One region of the Achromobacter sp. MFA1 R4 genome, then DNA from elsewhere that is predicted to be linked to it. Evidence: predicted binding sites of a transcription regulator. Region 1 holds the regulator's gene; the other holds the start of a gene.

Region 1 (9,175 bases):
AAGCGGACTTGCTCGCGGGTCATGCCGGGCTGAAGCAGCGCAACCTGCTCCTGCGTGATCCAGTTGCCCTGCTGGACGGGGGCCTTGTACGGGAAGCCCCATTTGGTCGAGGTGCAGCCGGCCAGGGCAACGGCCAGGGCGGCGATGGCCAAACTGGTCTTCAGCGTGCGGGAGGGAATACGTGCAAACATGGACACTACGCGCCCCTATTATTTGGAAGCAAGCAAAACCGTTATCATAAAGGTTTCATAAGGATAGTTCCGCGTGGCGGCATGAATTCGGCGAGCCGTCTTGCGGTGACCCCTGTCCTTGCCCATGCCAACGCGGACGGAGAGCGATTACACCATGAGCGACCAAAGCGAACTGAAAAACATGGGTTTGAAGGCGACTTTTCCTCGCCTGAAGATTCTTGATATTTTCCGCAAATCCGGTGAGCGTCACCTGAGCGCCGAAGACGTCTATCGCGCCCTGATCGGCGAAAACGTCGAAATCGGCCTGGCAACCGTTTACCGCGTGCTGACGCAGTTCGAGCAGGCCGGCATCCTGGCGCGCAGCCAGTTCGACAGCGGCAAGGCCGTTTTCGAACTGAACGACGGCGACCACCATGATCACCTGATCTGCACCAACTGCGGCAAGGTCGTCGAGTTCTCGGATCCCGAGATCGAAAAGCGCCAGCAGAAGATTGCCAAGGACAACGCCTTTGCGCTGGAAAGCCACGCAATGGTGCTGTATGGCATTTGCGGAAGCTGCCTGAAGGGTCGTTGAACCCGGATCGGCAAGCGGAAGGCCGGGCCCTTGGACCACGGCCCCGCCAAGCGCAAAAGCCCCTTCATAGAGAAGGGGCTTTTTGTTGTCCGCAGACAGGGGGGATCGGGCGCGCGCAGCTTCCTGGGCGGGCGCGGCTTAAGACGCCGCCTGTCCGAAACCTTCCAGCATTTCGCGCGCATGTTCGCGCGTGGTGGCGGTGAGCGTCATGCCGCCCAGCATCCGCGCGATCTCTTCGACGCGGGCGGACGGGTCCAGTTCTTCGATGCTGGAACGCGTGGTGCCGCGCGATTCGGTCTTGCTGACCAGGAACTGGTTGTTGGCGCAAGCCGCGACCTGGGGCAGGTGGGTGACGCACAGCACCTGATGGCGCTCGCCCAGTTCACGCAGCAGCTTGCCGACGGCTTCGGCGACCGCGCCGCCCACGCCGCTGTCGACTTCGTCGAAGATCAGCGTCGGGACGCGCGCCGCACGGCTGGCGATGACCGACAACGCGAGCGAAATCCGCGACAGTTCGCCGCCTGACGCCACCTTGGCCAGCGGGCGCGGCGTGGTGCCGGCATGGCCGGCCACCAGGAATTCAACCTGTTCGCTGCCATGCGCGGAAGGGGCGGAAGGCGCAAGGGTGGGCTCGAAGCGGCCACCCTGCATCGCCAGCGTCTGCATGGCCTGCGTGACCTGCTTGGCGAGGTCCTTGGCGATCTTGCGGCGCGCCGTGCTGAGCTTGGCGGCGGCCGTGTCGTACTGCGCCTGTGCCGCGGCCGCCTGGGCGCGCAGGGCGTCGATGTCCCCGGCGGCCTGCAGGGCGGCAAGCTCCGAATGCAGCGATTCGCGCAGGTCGCACAGCGCGTCGGGTTCGACGCGGAACTTGCGGGCGGTTTCGAAGACGAGTCCCAGCCGCGCTTCCACGTCGGCGAGCCGCTTGGGGTCCAGTTCGACGCGGCTGACGTAGTTGTTCAGGTCCGACACGGCTTCGCTGATGGCGATGCGGGCCGATTCAAGTTCGTCCTGGACGCCCTTCAGGCCCGGATCGTGCCGCAACATCTGCTGGATGCGCTGGTTGGCCGCCGTCAGGCGGTGATGGGCGGAGTCGCCTTCGCCATCGAGCGCTTCGAGGATCTGCGAAGCGCCGTCGAGCAGCGACTGCGAGTGGGAAAGCCGCGTGTGTTCGGATTGCAGGGCTTCCCATTCGTCCGGCCCGAGGTTCAGTTGGTCGAGTTCATCGACCTGCCATTGCAGGCGCTCGCGGTCGGAGGCCAGGCTCTCGGCGTCTTTTTCGGCGGACTCCAGTTGCCGCGCCAGGGCGCGCCACTGCTTCCAGGCCTGACCCACGGCGTGGCGAAGCTCGGCATGGCCGCCGTGGGCGTCCAGCAGGTCGCGTTGGGCGTCGGGGCGCATCAGGCTCTGGTGCGCGTGCTGTCCGTGGATGTCGACCAGGCTGTCGCCGAGTTCGCGCAATTGCGCGACGGTGGCGGGGGTGCCGTTGATATAGGCGCGGCTGCGGCCCTGCGCGTCGATGACGCGCCGCAGCGAGAGTTCTTCGTCGGCGTCGATTTCACGCTCGGCCAGCCAGGCATGCAGCGCCTTGGGCGTGTCGAACACCGCGGTGATGTCGGCACGGGCCGCGCCTTCGCGCAGCATGCTGGCGTCGCCGCGTTCGCCCAGCGTGAGCGCCAGCGCATCCACCAGGATGGATTTGCCCGCGCCGGTTTCGCCGGAAAAGACGGTGAAGCCGGGACCGAAGTGGATCTCGGTCTGTTCGACGATGACGAAGTCTCGGATGTGCAGGGTGCGCAGCATGGGGGGCGCCAACTACTCTACGTTGTCGGAGGCTTCGGGCATCAGGTTCCAGTGCAGCTTGCGGCGCAGGGTGGAGAAGAAGCTGTAGCCTTCGGGATGCACGAAGCGGATGGTATAGGGCGCGCGCTGCACGACGATGCGGTCGCCCGGTTGCAGGTCGGACCAGGTCTGCATGTCGAAGTGCACGCTGGCGCCGACTTCGACGCGGCCCATGGCCGTGAGGGTCATGTTCAGCACGCCCGTGTCCGGAATGACGATGGGGCGGTTCGACAGTGTTTGCGGCGCCACCGGCACCAGCACCAGGGCGTTCATGCCGGGGTGCAGGATGGGCCCGTTGGCCGACAGCGCATAGGCGGTGGACCCGGTGGGGGTGGCGATGATCAGGCCGTCGGCGCGCTGCGTGTACATGAAGGCGCCGTCCAGCTCGACCCGCACCTCGATCATGCCCCCGCGTCCCGCGCGATTCAGGACCACGTCGTTCAGGGCCGACGCGGAATACATTTTCTGGTCGCCGCGCCAGACGCTGCCTTCGAGCAGCATGCGGTCTTCGATCTGGAAGCTGCCTTCCAGCACGCGGGCAAGCGCGGCGTGCGCGTCCTGCAGGGCGATGTCGGTGATGAAGCCCAGCCGCCCGTGGTTGATGCCCACCAGCGGCATGCCGTAAGGCGCGAGGTGGCGGCTGGCGCCCAGCACCGTGCCGTCGCCGCCCATCACGACGGCGAGCGAGGCGGTCTTGCCGATTTCTTCGAGCGTGGCGATGGGGTATTCGGTCAGCCCGGTGTTGCGCGCCGTGTCCGCGTCGATCAGCACCTGCCGGCCCGCCTGCGTGAGCGCGTGCGCAAGCGCTCTCAGCGGTGTATCCAGGCCGGTGTCCTGGTATCTGCCGATCAGGGCGACGATAGGAAAATGCATGGCTGCGTCAAAAGTGAGAAGGGCGAAACCGGAAAGCCGAATCCAGCCCGAAATGAGCCGGTTAGCCGATTATATGGGGCCGTATATCGGGTTGCGGGACAAAAATCGCCTCAATTGGAAAAGATTCCCTAAAATAGCCGTTATGGATGACCGCGCACGCGCATTACTGAAAGCGTTGATAGAACGCTACATCGCCGATGGGCAGCCAGTCGGCTCGCGGACGCTATCTAAAGTCTTCGATTTGTCCCCGGCCACCATCCGCAACGTCATGGCGGACCTGGAAGAGCTGGGGCTGATCCATAGTCCGCACACCTCGGCGGGCCGCGTACCCACGCCGCGCGGCTACCGCATGTTCGTCGATTCGCTGCTGTCGGTGCAGTCGTACCAGCTGCAGCCGCACAACATGGGCGAAATGCTCTCGGCGGCCGAGCCCACCCGCGCCGTCAACGCGGCCGCGGCGCTGCTGTCGAACCTGACCCAGTTCGCGGGCGTGGTGCTCACGCCCAAGCGCGCGCAGGTCTTTCGCCAGATCGAATTCATTCGCCTGTCGGACAAGCGCGTCCTGCTCATCATCGTGACGCCCGACGGCGACGTCCAGAACCGCATTCTTTTCGTGCAGCGCGATTACTCCGAATCCGAGCTGCTCGAGGCCGGCAACTTCTTCAACATGCATTTCGCCGGCAAGTCCTTCAATGCCGTCCGGCAGACGCTGTCGACCGAACTGGCCCAACTGCGCGAAGACATCTCCCGCCTGATGCAGGCCGCCGTCGAGGCCAGCGCCGAAGCCGCCGAAGACGGCGATGCCGTGGTCATTTCGGGCGAACGCAAGCTGCTGGACGTGACCGACATCGCGTCCGACATGGACCGGTTGCGCAAGATGTTCTCGCTGTTCGAGAAAAAGACCGATCTGCTGCAGTTGCTGGACGTGTCCAGCCGGGCGCAGGGCGTGCAGATCTACATTGGCGGCGATTCGCAGCTCGTGCCCATGGAGGACGTCTCCGTCATCACCGCGCCCTACGGCGTGGATGGCAAGGTGGTGGGCACCCTGGGCGTGATCGGGCCGACCCGCATGGCCTACGAACGCGTCATTCCCATCGTGGACATCACGGCGCGCTTGCTGTCCAACGCCCTCAGCCACAATCAGTAGTTCCATTCAAAGCTACATCCTCCTTGCGGAGGAACGGGAGTTTTTGTGTTTCTTCGCCTGTTCAAGTATCTCTGGCCTGAGCGCTACCTTCCTGAACCCCAGCAAGAAGACCCCTTCAACGAAGATCCGCCGCCGCGCGTGCCGGGCAAGGTCGGCGTGCTGCTGGTGAACCTGGGCACGCCGGACACCCCGACGGCCAAGGACATCCGCAAGTACCTCGGTGAATTTCTTTCCGATCCCCGCGTCATCGAGATCCCGCGCTACCTCTGGAAGCCCATCCTGCACGGCATCGTGCTGGTCCGCCGTCCCAAGCGGCTGGAGCCGCGCTATGCCGGCATCTGGATGCAGGAGGGCTCGCCCCTGATGGTCTACAGCAAGCGGCAGGCGGACGGCGTGCGCGCCGCTTTGCACGCCGCGGGCGTGGACGCCGTGGTCGAACTGGGCATGCGCTACGGCAATCCCTCCATCCCCGATGCCATCTCGGCCCTGCGCAAGCAGGGCTGCGAGAGCATCCTCACCGTGCCGCTGTATCCGCAGTACGCCGCCAGCACCACCGCCACGGTGGTCGATGCGGTCACCCGCCATGCGGGCAGGCTGCGCGACCAGCCCGAGATGCGCTTCATCAAGCGCTTCCACGACGATCCGGCCTACCTGGACCCGCTGGCCGCGCGCATCGAGCGGTACTGGCTGGAGCACGGCAAGCCCCAGAAGCTGGTCATGAGTTTTCACGGCCTGCCGCGCTATTCGATCGAGCTTGGCGACCCCTACTACCGCGATTGCCTGGAGACGGCCCGGCTCTTGACGCAGCGCCTGTCCCTGCCGCGCGACCAGATCGAAGTGACGTTCCAGAGCCGGTTCGGCACCGCCCGCTGGCTGGAGCCCTACACCGAGCCGACGCTCAAGGCGCTGGCCGCCTCGGGCGTCACCGAGGTCGATGTGGTGTGCCCGGGATTTGTGGCAGACTGTCTTGAAACCCTGGAAGAAATCAGCCTGGAATGCCGCGACGCCTTCCTCGAGGCGGGGGGCAGGCAGTTCCGTTACATCCCGGCCATCAACGACGACGAGGCCTGGATCGCCGGCCTGTCCGGCTTGGTGGCACGGCACTTGCAGGGATGGGTTCCAGGCACCACTGACTTGAAGGAGAAGGCGCATGCAGCATGATCCCAAGACTGGCAAGTCGGAAAAGAAGGGAAAGGTAAGCACCCCGGCCGAAGAAGACCACGTCGAACACGAGCTGGACGAAGCCCTGGCCGACACCTTTCCGGCCAGCGACCCGGTCGCCATTCCCTCCAATCCGGATGCGGATGACAAGCGTGTCGACCGCGCATTGAAGGAAAGTTTTCCGGCCAGCGACCCCGTCGCGCCGGCGCAGCCCAGCAAGAAGTAAGCGGTTCGAAATCCAGGGCGGTCCGTTCACGCGGCGCCCTGGCCGCCGCCGTGAGGGAATTTTTCACTTACCCGGGCTTGAAATAGGGGTATTGGCCCCCATTCATGTCTGAGAAAGCCATTCTTTTTGGAGGATTCCCCATGACGGCACCCCACGAGCCTGCTGAGCAGGCGCCCGAAGTCGGCCAGAGCGCCGACGCGGCACCCGCCGCCCAGGACGCTACGCAGGCCGAGCTGAACGAGTTGCGCGCCCAACTGGACGCCGCCCAGGCTACCGTCAACGAGCAGCACGACCAGCTTCTGCGTGTGCACGCCGAGGCCGAGAACGTGCGCCGCCGCGCCCAGGAAGAAGTGTCCAAGGCGCGCAAGTTCGGCATCGAATCGTTCGCCGAAAGCCTGGTTCCGGTCAAGGACAGCCTGGAAGCCGCGCTGGCCCAGCCTGACCAGACGGTCGACACGCTGCGCGAAGGCGTCGAAGTCACCCTCAAGCAGCTTGCCGCCGCCTTCGAGCGCAACCTGCTCAAGGAAATCGCGCCGGCGCAGGGCGACAAGTTCGATCCGCACCAGCACCAGGCCATTTCGTCCATTCCCAACGAGCAGCCCGCCAACACGGTGGTGCAATTGCTGCAGAAGGGCTACGTGATTGCCGACCGTACCCTGCGCCCGGCGCTGGTGGTCGTGTCGGCCGGCCAGGGCTGATTGGTTTCTCCGCCATGACGGACCCCCGCTTCGATCCGGCGCAGGTATTCCAGGTGTTCGGCATGCGTCATGTCGACACGGCCGGATTCGATGCGGCGGTCGTGCAGGCGCCCGGCTCGGACCTGCGCTGCGTGTTCCTGTGGGGGCAGGACTGCTACAACTGCAACCTGTTCAAGCAGGCCGCGCTGCTGCACCAGGAAACGCTGCTGGGCCTGGGCCTGACCTGGTTCGAGGCCGACGTCTATGCGGACGAACCGCTGGGCCGGCGCTTTTCGTTGCATGGCGTCCCCACTTTTGTGCTTTACCGGTCCGGGAAACGGCTGGGGCGCATCACCGGCTGGCCCGGATTGCCCCAGTTCACGGCGGCGATCCACCGCCTGCAGGAACCGGGTGCGGAAATTTCCCGCCCGGCGTCTTGAAAAACCCCTCGGGCAGCCCCAGTTATGGGGGGACAAGCAGTTTTCCCCAAATTTTCATAGATTTAATAATCAAGGTAACCCACCATGAGCAAGATTATTGGCATTGACCTGGGAACGACCAACAGCTGCGTGGCTGTCATGGACGGCGGGCAGGTCAAGATCATCGAAAACGCGGAAGGCGCTCGCACCACTCCCTCCATCGTTGCCTACATGGATGACGGCGAGACCCTGGTCGGCGCGCCGGCCAAGCGCCAGGCCGTGACCAACCCGCGCAACACCCTGTACGCGGTGAAGCGCCTGATCGGCCGCAAGTTCGAAGAAAAGGCGGTGCAGAAGGACATCAACCTGATGCCCTACGCCATCGTCAAGGCCGACAACGGCGACGCCTGGGTGGAAGTGCGCGGCAAGAAGATGGCGCCTCCCCAAGTGTCGGCCGACGTGCTGCGCAAGATGAAGAAGACCGCCGAGGACTACCTGGGCGAAGAAGTGACCGAGGCCGTCATCACCGTGCCCGCCTACTTCAACGACAGCCAGCGCCAGGCCACCAAGGACGCCGGCCGCATCGCGGGCCTGGAAGTCAAGCGCATCATCAACGAACCCACCGCTGCGGCGCTGGCGTTCGGCCTGGACAAGACCGAAAAGGGCGACCGCAAGATCGCCGTCTATGACCTGGGCGGCGGCACGTTCGACGTGTCCATCATCGAAATCGCCGACGTGGACGGTGAAAAGCAGTTCGAAGTGCTGTCGACCAACGGCGACACCTTCCTGGGCGGCGAAGACTTCGACCAGCGCATCATCGACTACATCATCGCCGAGTTCAAGAAGGAACAAGGCGTCGACCTGTCCAAGGACGTGCTGGCCCTGCAGCGCCTGAAGGAAGCCGCCGAAAAGGCCAAGATCGAGCTGTCCTCCGCGCAGCAGACCGAAATCAACCTGCCGTACATCACGGCGGATGCCTCCGGTCCCAAGCACCTGAACCTGAAGATCACGCGCGCCAAGCTGGAAGCGCTGGTCGAAGAACTGATCGAACGCACGATCGAGCCCTGCCGCGTCGCCATCAAGGACGCCGGCGTGAAGGTTTCCGACATCGACGACGTGATCCTGGTCGGCGGCATGACCCGCATGCCCAAGGTCCAGGAAAAGGTGAAGGAATTCTTCGGCAAGGATCCGCGCAAGGACGTGAACCCCGATGAAGCCGTCGCCGCTGGCGCCGCCATCCAGGGCTCCGTGCTGTCGGGCGACCGCAAGGACGTGCTGCTGCTGGACGTGACGCCGCTGTCGCTGGGTATCGAAACCCTGGGCGGCGTGATGACCAAGATGATCCAGAAGAACACCACGATCCCGACCCGGTTCTCGCAGACGTTCTCGACCGCCGACGACAACCAGCCGGCCGTGACCATCAAGGTGTTCCAGGGCGAACGCGAAATCGCCGCGGGCAACAAGGCCCTGGGCGAGTTCAACCTCGAAGGCATTCCGCCGTCGCCGCGCGGCATGCCGCAGATCGAAGTCACGTTCGACATCGACGCCAACGGCATCCTGCACGTGTCCGCCAAGGACAAGGGTACCGGCAAGGAAAACAAGATCACCATCAAGGCCAACTCGGGTCTGTCGGAAGACGAGATCCAGCGCATGGTCAAGGATGCCGAGGCCAACGCCGAGGAAGATCACCGCATTGCCGAACTGGCCCAGTCGCGCAACCAGGCCGACGCGCTGGTGCACGCCACCCGCAAGTCGTTGACCGAGTACGGCGACAAGCTCGAAGCGTCCGAGAAGGAAAGCATCGAAGCCGCGATCAAGGACCTGGAAGACACGCTGAAGGAAGGCGACAAGGCCGCGATCGACGCCAAGGTCGAAGCGCTGTCCACGGCATCGCAGAAGCTGGGCGAGAAGATGTACGCCGACATGCAGGCGCAACAGGCCGCTGGCCAGCAGCAGGCCGCCGACAACGCGAAGCCGGTGGACGACAACGTCGTCGACGCCGACTTCAAGGAAGTCAAGCGCGACCAATAATGGCCGGGCGCTGACCTGCCTCTGCCGCCCGGTAGTC
Region 2 (9,175 bases), 2.1 Mb from region 1:
GAATCGGAGCCTTCATTGTAGGGACGCATGCAGGCCCCAGATACCGGCAGATTGTTGGCAAACGTTTGCCAGCGCCGGGATTTCGCCGCCCTTGAAACAACACGCAAAGAAATCCAGGGCGAAAAAAACCCCCGGGGCGAAGGACCGGGGGTTTCGGATACTGCATTCCCCGGCCGAAGCCGGGGAGGCCTTGCACGGGAAGCGGGACTTAGAAGTCCATGCCGCCCATGCCGCCCATGCCGCCGGGCATGGCCGGGGCAGCGGGCTTGTCTTCAGCCAGTTCAACCACGGCGGCTTCGGCCGTCAGCAGCAGGCTGGCGACGGAGGCAGCGTTCTGCAGGGCGGTGCGGGTCACCTTGGTGGGATCCAGCACGCCTTGCTCGACCAGGTCGGTGTACTCGCCGGTCGCGGCGTTGTAGCCGTAGTTGCCCTTGCCGTTCAGCACGTTGCTGACCACGACGCTGGCTTCTTCGCCGGCGTTCGTGACGATGGTGCGCAGGGGCTCTTCCACAGCGCGCAGGATCAGCTTGATGCCGGCGTTCTGGTCAGGCGTGTCGCCCTTCAGGTCAGCGATGGCTTGCTTGGCGCGCAGCAGTGCAACGCCGCCGCCAGCCACAACGCCTTCTTCCACTGCAGCGCGGGTGGCGTGCAGGGCGTCTTCGACGCGAGCCTTCTTTTCCTTCATTTCGACTTCGGTGGCAGCGCCAACGCGAATCACGGCAACGCCGCCGGCCAGCTTGGCCACGCGTTCTTGCAGCTTTTCACGGTCGTAGTCGGACGTGGCTTCTTCGATCTGCACGCGCACTTGCTTGACGCGGGCTTCAATGGACTTGCTGTCGCCAGCGCCGTCGATGATCGTGGTGTTTTCCTTGCCCACTTCGATGCGCTTGGCTTGGCCCAGCTCAGCCAGCGTGGCCTTTTCCAGCGACATGCCGGTTTCTTCGGAGATCACCGTGCCGCCCGTCAGGATGGCGATGTCTTCCAGCATGGCCTTGCGGCGGTCGCCGAAGCCAGGCGCCTTGACGGCGGTGGTCTTCAGGATGCCACGGATGTTGTTCACAACCAGGGTGGCCAGGGCTTCGCCTTCGACGTCTTCCGCGATGATCAGCAGGGGACGGCTCGACTTGGCAACTTGTTCCAGCACCGGCAGCAGGTCACGGATGTTGCTGATCTTCTTGTCGAAAATCAGGACAAACGGATCTTCCAGGACGGCGACTTGCTTGTCCGGGTTGTTGATGAAGTAGGGCGACAGGTAGCCGCGGTCGAATTGCATGCCTTCGACGACGTCCAGCTCGTTTTCCAGCGACTTGCCGTCTTCGACGGTGATGACGCCTTCCTTGCCGACCTTGTCCATCGCGTCAGCGATGATCTGGCCGATGGAGGAATCGCTGTTGGCCGAGATGGAACCGACCTGGGCGATTTCCTTGCTGGTCGTGACCGGCTTGGATTGCTTTTGCAGTTCGGCGACGGCGGCGGCGACAGCCTTGTCGATGCCGCGCTTCAGGTCGATCGGGTTGAAACCGGCGGCAACGTACTTCAGGCCTTCCTGAACGATGGCCTGGGCCAGCACGGTGGCGGTCGTGGTGCCGTCACCGGCGTTGTCGGAGGTCTTGGAAGCGACGTCCTTGACGAGCTGGGCGCCGATGTTCTCGAACTTGTCCTTCAGTTCGATTTCCTTGGCGACGGACACGCCGTCCTTGGTCACGGTCGGGGCGCCGAACGAGCGCTCCAGCACGACGTTGCGACCCTTGGGGCCCAGGGTGGTCTTGACAGCGTTGGCGAGGACATTCACGCCACGGACGATGCGCACGCGGGCGTCATCACCGAACAATACTTGCTTGGCAGCCATTTCTTAGCTTCCTTCGAAAATTCGTTTGAGGCGGGGTTTACTGGACCACGGCGAGGATTTCGTCCTCGCGGATGACGAGCAGTTCTTCGCCATCAACCTTCACGGACTGGCCGGCGTACTTGCCGAACAGAACCTTGTCACCAGCCTTCAGGTCAACCGGCAGGATCTTGCCGTCTTCGGTCTTCTTGCCGGGGCCGACGGCCACGACTTCACCCTGGTCGGGCTTTTCAGCGGCGCTGTCCGGGATCACGATGCCCGAGGCAGTCTTGCGCTCGTTTTCGAGGCGTTTGACGATCACGCGATCGCCCAGGGGACGCAAGGCCATGAGGAACTCCTGTTAACTAAAAAGTAAGTGAATGATCGGTTAGCCCCGGGAGGGCTGTTAGCACTCACCGGTGTCGAGTGCTAATTATAGGGATGATGTTCTGAGGTTCAAGGGGGGGGCGGGGCGCTGTTACATCTTTGGGGCCGGGGTCGACGTTCAATCAACTTGAGAACTGGTTCACTAAGGTTGGCGTGTAACTTCAGATGACATCAAGGCTTTGCCTTCAGTGAACTTCGATAGCGCGGTCGTCGAATCCCCTCCCGACGTTGCCGGCGTAGCGCAAGTCGCCGCTGGAATGCCGCTTGCCGCCAGCCAGTCCGCCAGCGCCTTTGCAGCCTTGCCAAGAATCGGCTTCTGGTCCTGAGACCGAACGGCGCCAGTCTGGTTGGTCTTGGAAAGCGCCACCGTATATAGAGATAGCCATCGCCTGTGCGTCGGGTGTTTTCCACCGCGGCACGCACCGTCTTCCGCCGGCGCCCGCCGCCACGGCGCGGGGTGTGGGCTTGGCACCGGGTGCGGTGCTACGATTTCCGCACGTGTGTCAACTTCCGGCGCTGGGGGCAAACCGTAGCGATAAGTGCCCGGCGGCGTTCCTTCAAGGAGCATTCCATGGCCGCAACCGTCGCAGATTATCTTGTTAAAGTGCTTGCCGAAGTTGGGGTCCGCCGTATCTGGGGCGTGACGGGCGACAGTCTCAATGGACTGAACGACAGCCTTCGACGGATGGACCAGATCGCGTGGATGCACACCCGCCACGAAGAGACCGCGGCTTTTGCCGCCGGCGCCGAGGCCGCGATTACGGGCACGCTGGCGGTATGCGCAGGCAGTTGCGGTCCCGGCAATCTGCACCTGATCAACGGCCTGTTCGACTGCCAACGCAGCCGCGTCCCGGTGCTGGCCATTGCCGCCCACATCCCGTCGTCGGAAATCGGGCTGGGGTACTTCCAGGAAACCCATCCCCAGGACTTGTTCAAGGAATGCTCGGAATTCGTCGAACTCGTCTCCAATCCTGCGCAACTTCCTGGGGTGCTGGCCCGCGCCATCAACACGGCGATCGGCAAACAGGGGGTGGCGGTCCTGGTGATACCCGGCGACGTGGCGCTCGCCGCCGCGCCTTCGGACGTGCCGGCGTCGTGGCCTTTGCCACCGGCGCGCCCGCACATCCGCCCGGACGCAACGGCGGTGCAGGAACTGGTCCAATTGTTGAACGGGGCACGGAAGGTGTCGATACTGGCCGGCAGCGGCTGCGCCGGCAGCCACGACGCGGTCGTCGCGCTGGCCCAGCGCCTCAAGGCGCCCGTCGTCCATGCGCTGCGCGGCAAAGAGCACGTCGAGTGGAACAACCCCTACGATGTCGGCATGACAGGCTTCATCGGCTTTTCGTCCGGCTACCATGCGATGGAAAACGCCGACCTCCTGCTGATGCTGGGCACAGACTTTCCCTACCGCCCGTTCTATCCCAAAGACGCAAAGATCGTGCAGGTCGACCGCGATCCAAGCGCGCTCGGCCGGCGTGCACCGCTGACGTTGGGCATTGCCGCCGACGTGGACGAGACCATCGCCGCGCTGCTGGCGCAGCTTGACGAGCGCCAAGACAGCGCCTTCCTCGACGCCGCGCTCCGGCATTACCGGAATTCCCGCAAAGAACTCGACAACCTTGCCGCACCGGCGCCCGCTGGCCGCCCTCTGCATCCCCAGTATCTGGCCCGCCGCATCAACGAACTGGCCGATGACGACGCCATCTTCGCCGTGGACGTCGGCTCGCCAACCGTGTGGGCGGCCCGATACCTCACCATGAATGGCAAGCGCCGACTGCTGGGTTCCTTTAACCACGGCTCGATGGCCAACGCGATGCTCCAGGCGCTTGGCGCGCAGGCAGCGGCGCCTGGCCGGCAGGTAATTTCCATGTCCGGCGACGGCGGATTCACGATGATGATGGGAGACTTCCTGTCCCTGTCCCAGTTGCAGCTTCCCGTAAAGATCGTCGTCTTCAACAACGGCGCTCTCGGCTTTGTTTCCATGGAAATGAAAGCCGCGGGGTTTCTGGATACGGGAACCGACCTGTCAAATCCCGATTTCGCCGCCATGGCCGAAGCGGTCGGCGTACGAGGCATCCGAGTCGAATCGTCCGAATTCCTTGATGCCGCGCTGCAGGAGGCGCTTGCTCACCCCGGCCCGGTGCTGGTCGACGTGCTGACCTCGGCGCAAGAGCTGATCGTCCCCCCCAAGATCAAGCTCGAACAGGCCAAGGGGTTTGGCTTGTACATGCTGAAGGCCATCATGAACGGCAGGGGCGACGAGGTGATTGAGTTGGCCAGGACGAATCTGGGGCGTTGAGGGGCGTCTTTATGCTGGAATTTTGTGAAGACCGGGCGGCGGATATAGGGCCGCCGGCGGCCAAGTTCAATGAACTTTCCCGATAGTGTCCACCACTTTTAGGTGGACACCATGTCGAAGACAGAATTAGCACCGGTGCCTAAGCGCGGGTCTTATCCGAAGGCGCTGAAGGCAAAGATCGTCGCCCAGTGCAGCCAGCCCGGAACATCCATTGCTGGTGTGGCGCTGTCGCACGGCGTGAACGCAAAAATGGCCCGTGAGTGAGGCCGGCGCGTGCGTGGCATGGTTACGCGAGTGGCTGCGGTGATCCGTGTCGCCGCACCATCCCCAGCCGCTCCGCGATCAGTGGCGGTACGACAGCGTTAACAGGGTGATGCGTCCGTCGCCCAGCGCGACGGCGTTGCGTACGCCGCCTGCGTAATAGGATTTGTCGAACAGGTTGTTCATGGTTAGCGCTGCGCGCCAGCGGCGCGCGCTATATGCAACGCCTGCGTCGGCGACGACATAGCCGGGGAGGTCGTAGCCGTAGGTATAACGGCTTCCTTCACCGCGAAGCCCGCCGGTCAGTTCCCAGCCGGCCAGGTCGCCTTGCATCCGATAGCGCGCAGTAACGTTGAAACTATGACGCGGAACGCTGTTGAGGCGGGTATTGTTGGTGGACGGCTGCTGGCCGCCATCGTCAACGACGACGGCCGATAGATACGCGTATCCCCCCATCAGGCTCAGGCCGTCGGTCAGGTCCGTCGCCCATCCCAATTCCGCGCCGCGCGTACGTTGCTTGCCGACCGCAATGCTGTAGCCGTCGTTCAGCGGATCCGATTGGAGAACGTTGCGGCGCTCCAGGTCGAACGCCGCCACGGTGATGCTGGTGGCGCCGTCGTTAAGGTCGAACTTCACGCCGGCTTCCCATTGCCTGCCGCTTTCCGGTTTGAATGTGCTGCCGTCTACGCTGGTGCCGCTGTTGGGATAGAACGACGTGGCGTAGCTGATATAAGGCCGCACGCCGGGCAGGATCTCGTACATCAATGCGCCTGAACCAGTGATGGCGTTATCGCTGCTGTCTTCGCGCGCCTGCGTGCGATGTTCCGTCGAGTAAGTGGTGGCGCTGTCATGGCGCAGGCCGAAGACCGCGTTCCATCGCTCTCCCAGCGCGATCTGGTCGCGGGCATATAGGCCAATCGAGCGCACGGTGGTGCTGCTGTCGGTGCGCGGATTGGCAGGGCAGTTGATGGCGCTGCCGTACACGGGTTGGTAGACGTCCAGGTCCCCCACCGAGCAGTTATACGACAGGCTGTTCTCGCGCGTGCGCAGGTAGTCCAGGCCAACCGTGATGTCATGGCGGCCAAAGCCGGTTTCAAATCCGCGCTGCGCGTTGGTATCCACCGTGATCGTGTCGCCGTCCCAGTGCTGGTCGGTGGCGGTACGCCGCAGCGTCCGATTGTCCGCGCGCAAGAGGCCATTGGCGACCAACTGGCCATTGAGCGTAAACGACTGCCAGCGCGCATTCTGGTTGACCGTCCAGCCATTGTCGAACCGATGCGTCAGCGCATAGCCCACGCGGCTTTGGTAGCCGCGATAGGGGTCCTGCCCCGGCTCGCCGGTAAAGCGGTCTCGGGGGATCTGGCCATTAGGGTTCGACTGGACCGACCCGACGATCGGCAATCCCTGCTGGCGGATGTAGCGGCGTTCCTGGTAGCTGGTGAGAATGGTGAAATCCGTTCGCGCGCCCAGATCCAAAGACAGTGAAGGGGCGATGAACCGATTCTTGAACCACACGTGGTCTGTTTCGTCGTCCGAATTCATGGCCAGGGCATTGATGCGAAATGCCGCCTTGCCGTTGTCCGACAGCGGCGTCCCCATGTCCAGCGTCGCCTGCCGGAAATCGTGGCTGCCCACGGTGGTGGCCACGTCCGCAAAACTCTCGGCACGCGGGCGCTTGCTGACCATGTTGACCAGGCCGCCGGGCAGGACCTGCCCATAAAGCAGCGAGGCGGGGCCCTTCAACACCTCTACCTGTTCCACGCCGAACAGTTGTTCGGCGACGCGGTTGCTTGCCGCTGTACGCAGCCCATCCAGGAACAACGAATCCGAAGCGACCTGGCCGCGGATGATGAGGTCGTCCCAGCCGCGACGGCCAAACTGATTGCTGACTACGCCGGGCACGTTATGTAGAGCGTCGGCCAGGGTCTGCGCCTGTTGCGCGTCCAGGACCGCCCGGGGCACCACGGTGATCGACTGCGGTGTCTTGGCAAGGGGAACCGACGACTTGGTGACCGTGGGCGGCGCGATAGGGTTGAACAGGCCCTCTTGGCCTGCGTCGTCGTCGCCGGTTACGCGCACGGCGGGCAGTTCCACGGCGGCATCGGAGTTCTGGGCAACGGCGGCAAAGGGGGCGGCCAGCGTCAAGGCGGCAGCGAATGCCGGATAGGGATGCAAGGGCATGAAGGGACGGCAGGGGAGGAGATGCGGTGGCGAGGAATGCGCGACAGCGCGTTTCCTGAAAGCACAGCGATATTTGAGAATGAGAATAACAACGATTAATTATAAGCACTACAATGCACGGTGAGCTAGGCAATGCGCTCAAAAGCTTTTGCCTTGCGATGTCTTTACATACTTTCATGCGTCATGCCGCCCGCGCCGACCTCCCTTGATTCTTCTGCCGCCACGCTTGCCGTGGCCAAACCGCGTACTTCCGCTCGCAAGCTTTGGTTCGCGCTGCACAGCTGGATCGGCATGAAGCTGTGCATTCTGCTCAGCTTTATCTTCTGTACGGGAACGCTGGCGGTGATGGCGGCCGAGATTGATTGGCTGATTGAACCTGCCATGCGGGTCACGCCTCAGGAAAGGCAGGCCAGTTGGGGGGAAATGTTGGCGGCTGCCGAGCGGGCGCACCCAGGTCTGCGTTTGCGCAGTCTGTCCGCGCCGCATGGCGAGCGCTTTGCGGCCGAGGCCCTGATGCGTCAGGACAATGGCGAACTGCTGCGGGTGTGGGTGAATCCGCATACCGCGCAAGTGACCGGGCAATCCTCGTGGTGGAGCGCGCAGCGATGGTTGCGGGACACGCATCGCAACCTCATGCTGCCCCCCAGATTCGGGGTGCCGCTGGTCGCCCTGATGTCCATCCCGCTCCTGTTGATGCTGGCCAGCAGCCTCTTCATCTACAAGCGCTGGTGGCGCGGCTTTCTGACATGGCCGCGCAAGGGAAAGCCGCGATTGACCTGGGGGGATGTGCATCGGCTTGCAGGCGTCTGGAGTCTCGGTTTCATGCTGCTTATCGGCATGACTGCGTTCTGGTATCTGGTGGAGTCGCTGGGGGCGAAGGCGCCGCTTCCTCCCGCGATCGTGCAGCTCAAGGGCAATGCCAAGCACGCGCCGTTGGCGGCCGAAGACGTCGACAGGGCAATCTCCGCGGCACAGGCGGCGTGGCCCGATCTGAAGATCTCCAGCGTACGGCCGACCCCCAACGGGAAAGCCCTGTTGTTGGAAGGGCAGGCGAATGGATTGCTGTTGCGTGAGCGCGCCAACGTCATCGGTGTCGAGCTCGCTTCAGGCGAGATCCTGGGGCGCAACGACGGGCGGGACATGAGTGTGCACCAGCGCATCGGTGAGCTCGCAGACCCGATCCATTTCGGCACGTTCGGCGGGTGGCCTGTGCGCGTGCTGTGGTTCATTTTTGGACTACTGTTGACGACGCTATCCCTGACAGGGGCGTATCTTTATGGCATCCGCGTTGCCGAGGCCACGCGGGCGGCACTCAAGCGGCGCGGTGCGCCGGCCGGCGCAACGCATTCCCGTGCCCAGTCCGCCTGGTCCGTCGCGTGGCGCAGCATGGGATGGTGGCGGTGGCTGGGCGGCGGCGTCCTGAGCGTATGGGGGATGCTCGTGATCAACCAGGTGTTGAAGTGACGTGACGATACGATTCATGGAAACCGTTGATGACTGCGGCACTAGAGGCGCTGTTTGGCGATAGGCCGGGAATTAAACCGCGCTACTCGTGAAGGCTTGGTTGCACTGAACCGCCTTGGGGAATTGCGAAGGCTCACGCGCCAGCTAGGCCTTGGGAGCGACCACTGCTGCTAATCCGCTTGGCGGCAGACCCTGCAATAAGGACGGGAGGCTCAAATCAGAGTCATCCCGTTTTTTTGTTCGGACGAGCGCCGTCTCGATCAGCCGCGCCTGTCGCCGGAAAGCTAGGGTTATCCGGGATTCTTTATGCTTAAACTTTTGTGAAGAATGAGCGGCAGTTGCAGGACCGCCGCCACAATGAGGCATCAAGGCGGTTCACCGTGGTGCGGCACGTGACGCACCACTTGAGGGATCGCGGGGTTCCCCCCCCCACTAAGGAGAGTCGCATGCTGCTGCGTAGACGTTGTCTGGCCTTGATGATGCTGGCGCTGACTGGCTGGGCGACGGCCAGCCATGCGCAAACGCCGTCTGAGGCCTGGCCCGTCAAGCCCGTGCGCCTGGTCGTGGGGCTGGCACCCGGCGGGCTGGTCGACGTGCTCGCGCGCACCGTGCAGCCGCACTTGGCCGAGGCCTTGAAGCAGACCGTTATCGTGGAGAACCGGGGCGGTGCGGGCGGCAACGTGGCGGGAGCCGAGGTGGTGCGTAACGGTAGAGACAACCATACCTTCCTGCTCAATCCATCGACGACCGAATCGGTC

What was found. The regulator HrcA, encoded in region 1, represses chaperone genes, less so after heat shock. The targets are predictions, from matches to a motif close to TTAGCACTCNNNNNNNNNGAGTGCTAA.
Region 2: the regulator HrcA is predicted to act here: its motif matches at 2,232-2,258, upstream of groES (co-chaperone GroES).

The regions. Positions count from the first base shown of each region.
Region 1 is NZ_LT707065.1:3,151,190-3,160,364, forward strand. Features, by position in the region: gene BXA00_RS14270 (outer membrane protein assembly factor BamE) at 1-191, opposite strand, end outside; gene fur (ferric iron uptake transcriptional regulator) at 346-765, shown strand; gene recN (DNA repair protein RecN) at 904-2,565, opposite strand; gene BXA00_RS14285 (NAD kinase) at 2,578-3,477, opposite strand; gene hrcA (heat-inducible transcriptional repressor HrcA) at 3,620-4,624, shown strand; gene hemH (ferrochelatase) at 4,670-5,785, shown strand; gene BXA00_RS14300 (hypothetical protein) at 5,775-6,011, shown strand; gene grpE (nucleotide exchange factor GrpE) at 6,152-6,709, shown strand; gene BXA00_RS14310 (thioredoxin family protein) at 6,724-7,128, shown strand; gene dnaK (molecular chaperone DnaK) at 7,213-9,138, shown strand.
Region 2 is NZ_LT707065.1:1,010,046-1,019,220, reverse strand. Features, by position in the region: gene groL (chaperonin GroEL) at 209-1,849, opposite strand; gene groES (co-chaperone GroES) at 1,887-2,174, opposite strand; gene poxB (ubiquinone-dependent pyruvate dehydrogenase) at 2,784-4,511, shown strand; gene BXA00_RS04630 (transposase) at 4,623-4,775, shown strand; gene BXA00_RS04625 (TonB-dependent siderophore receptor) at 4,854-6,953, opposite strand; gene BXA00_RS04620 (PepSY domain-containing protein) at 7,137-8,417, shown strand; gene BXA00_RS04615 (tripartite tricarboxylate transporter substrate binding protein) at 8,864-9,175, shown strand, end outside.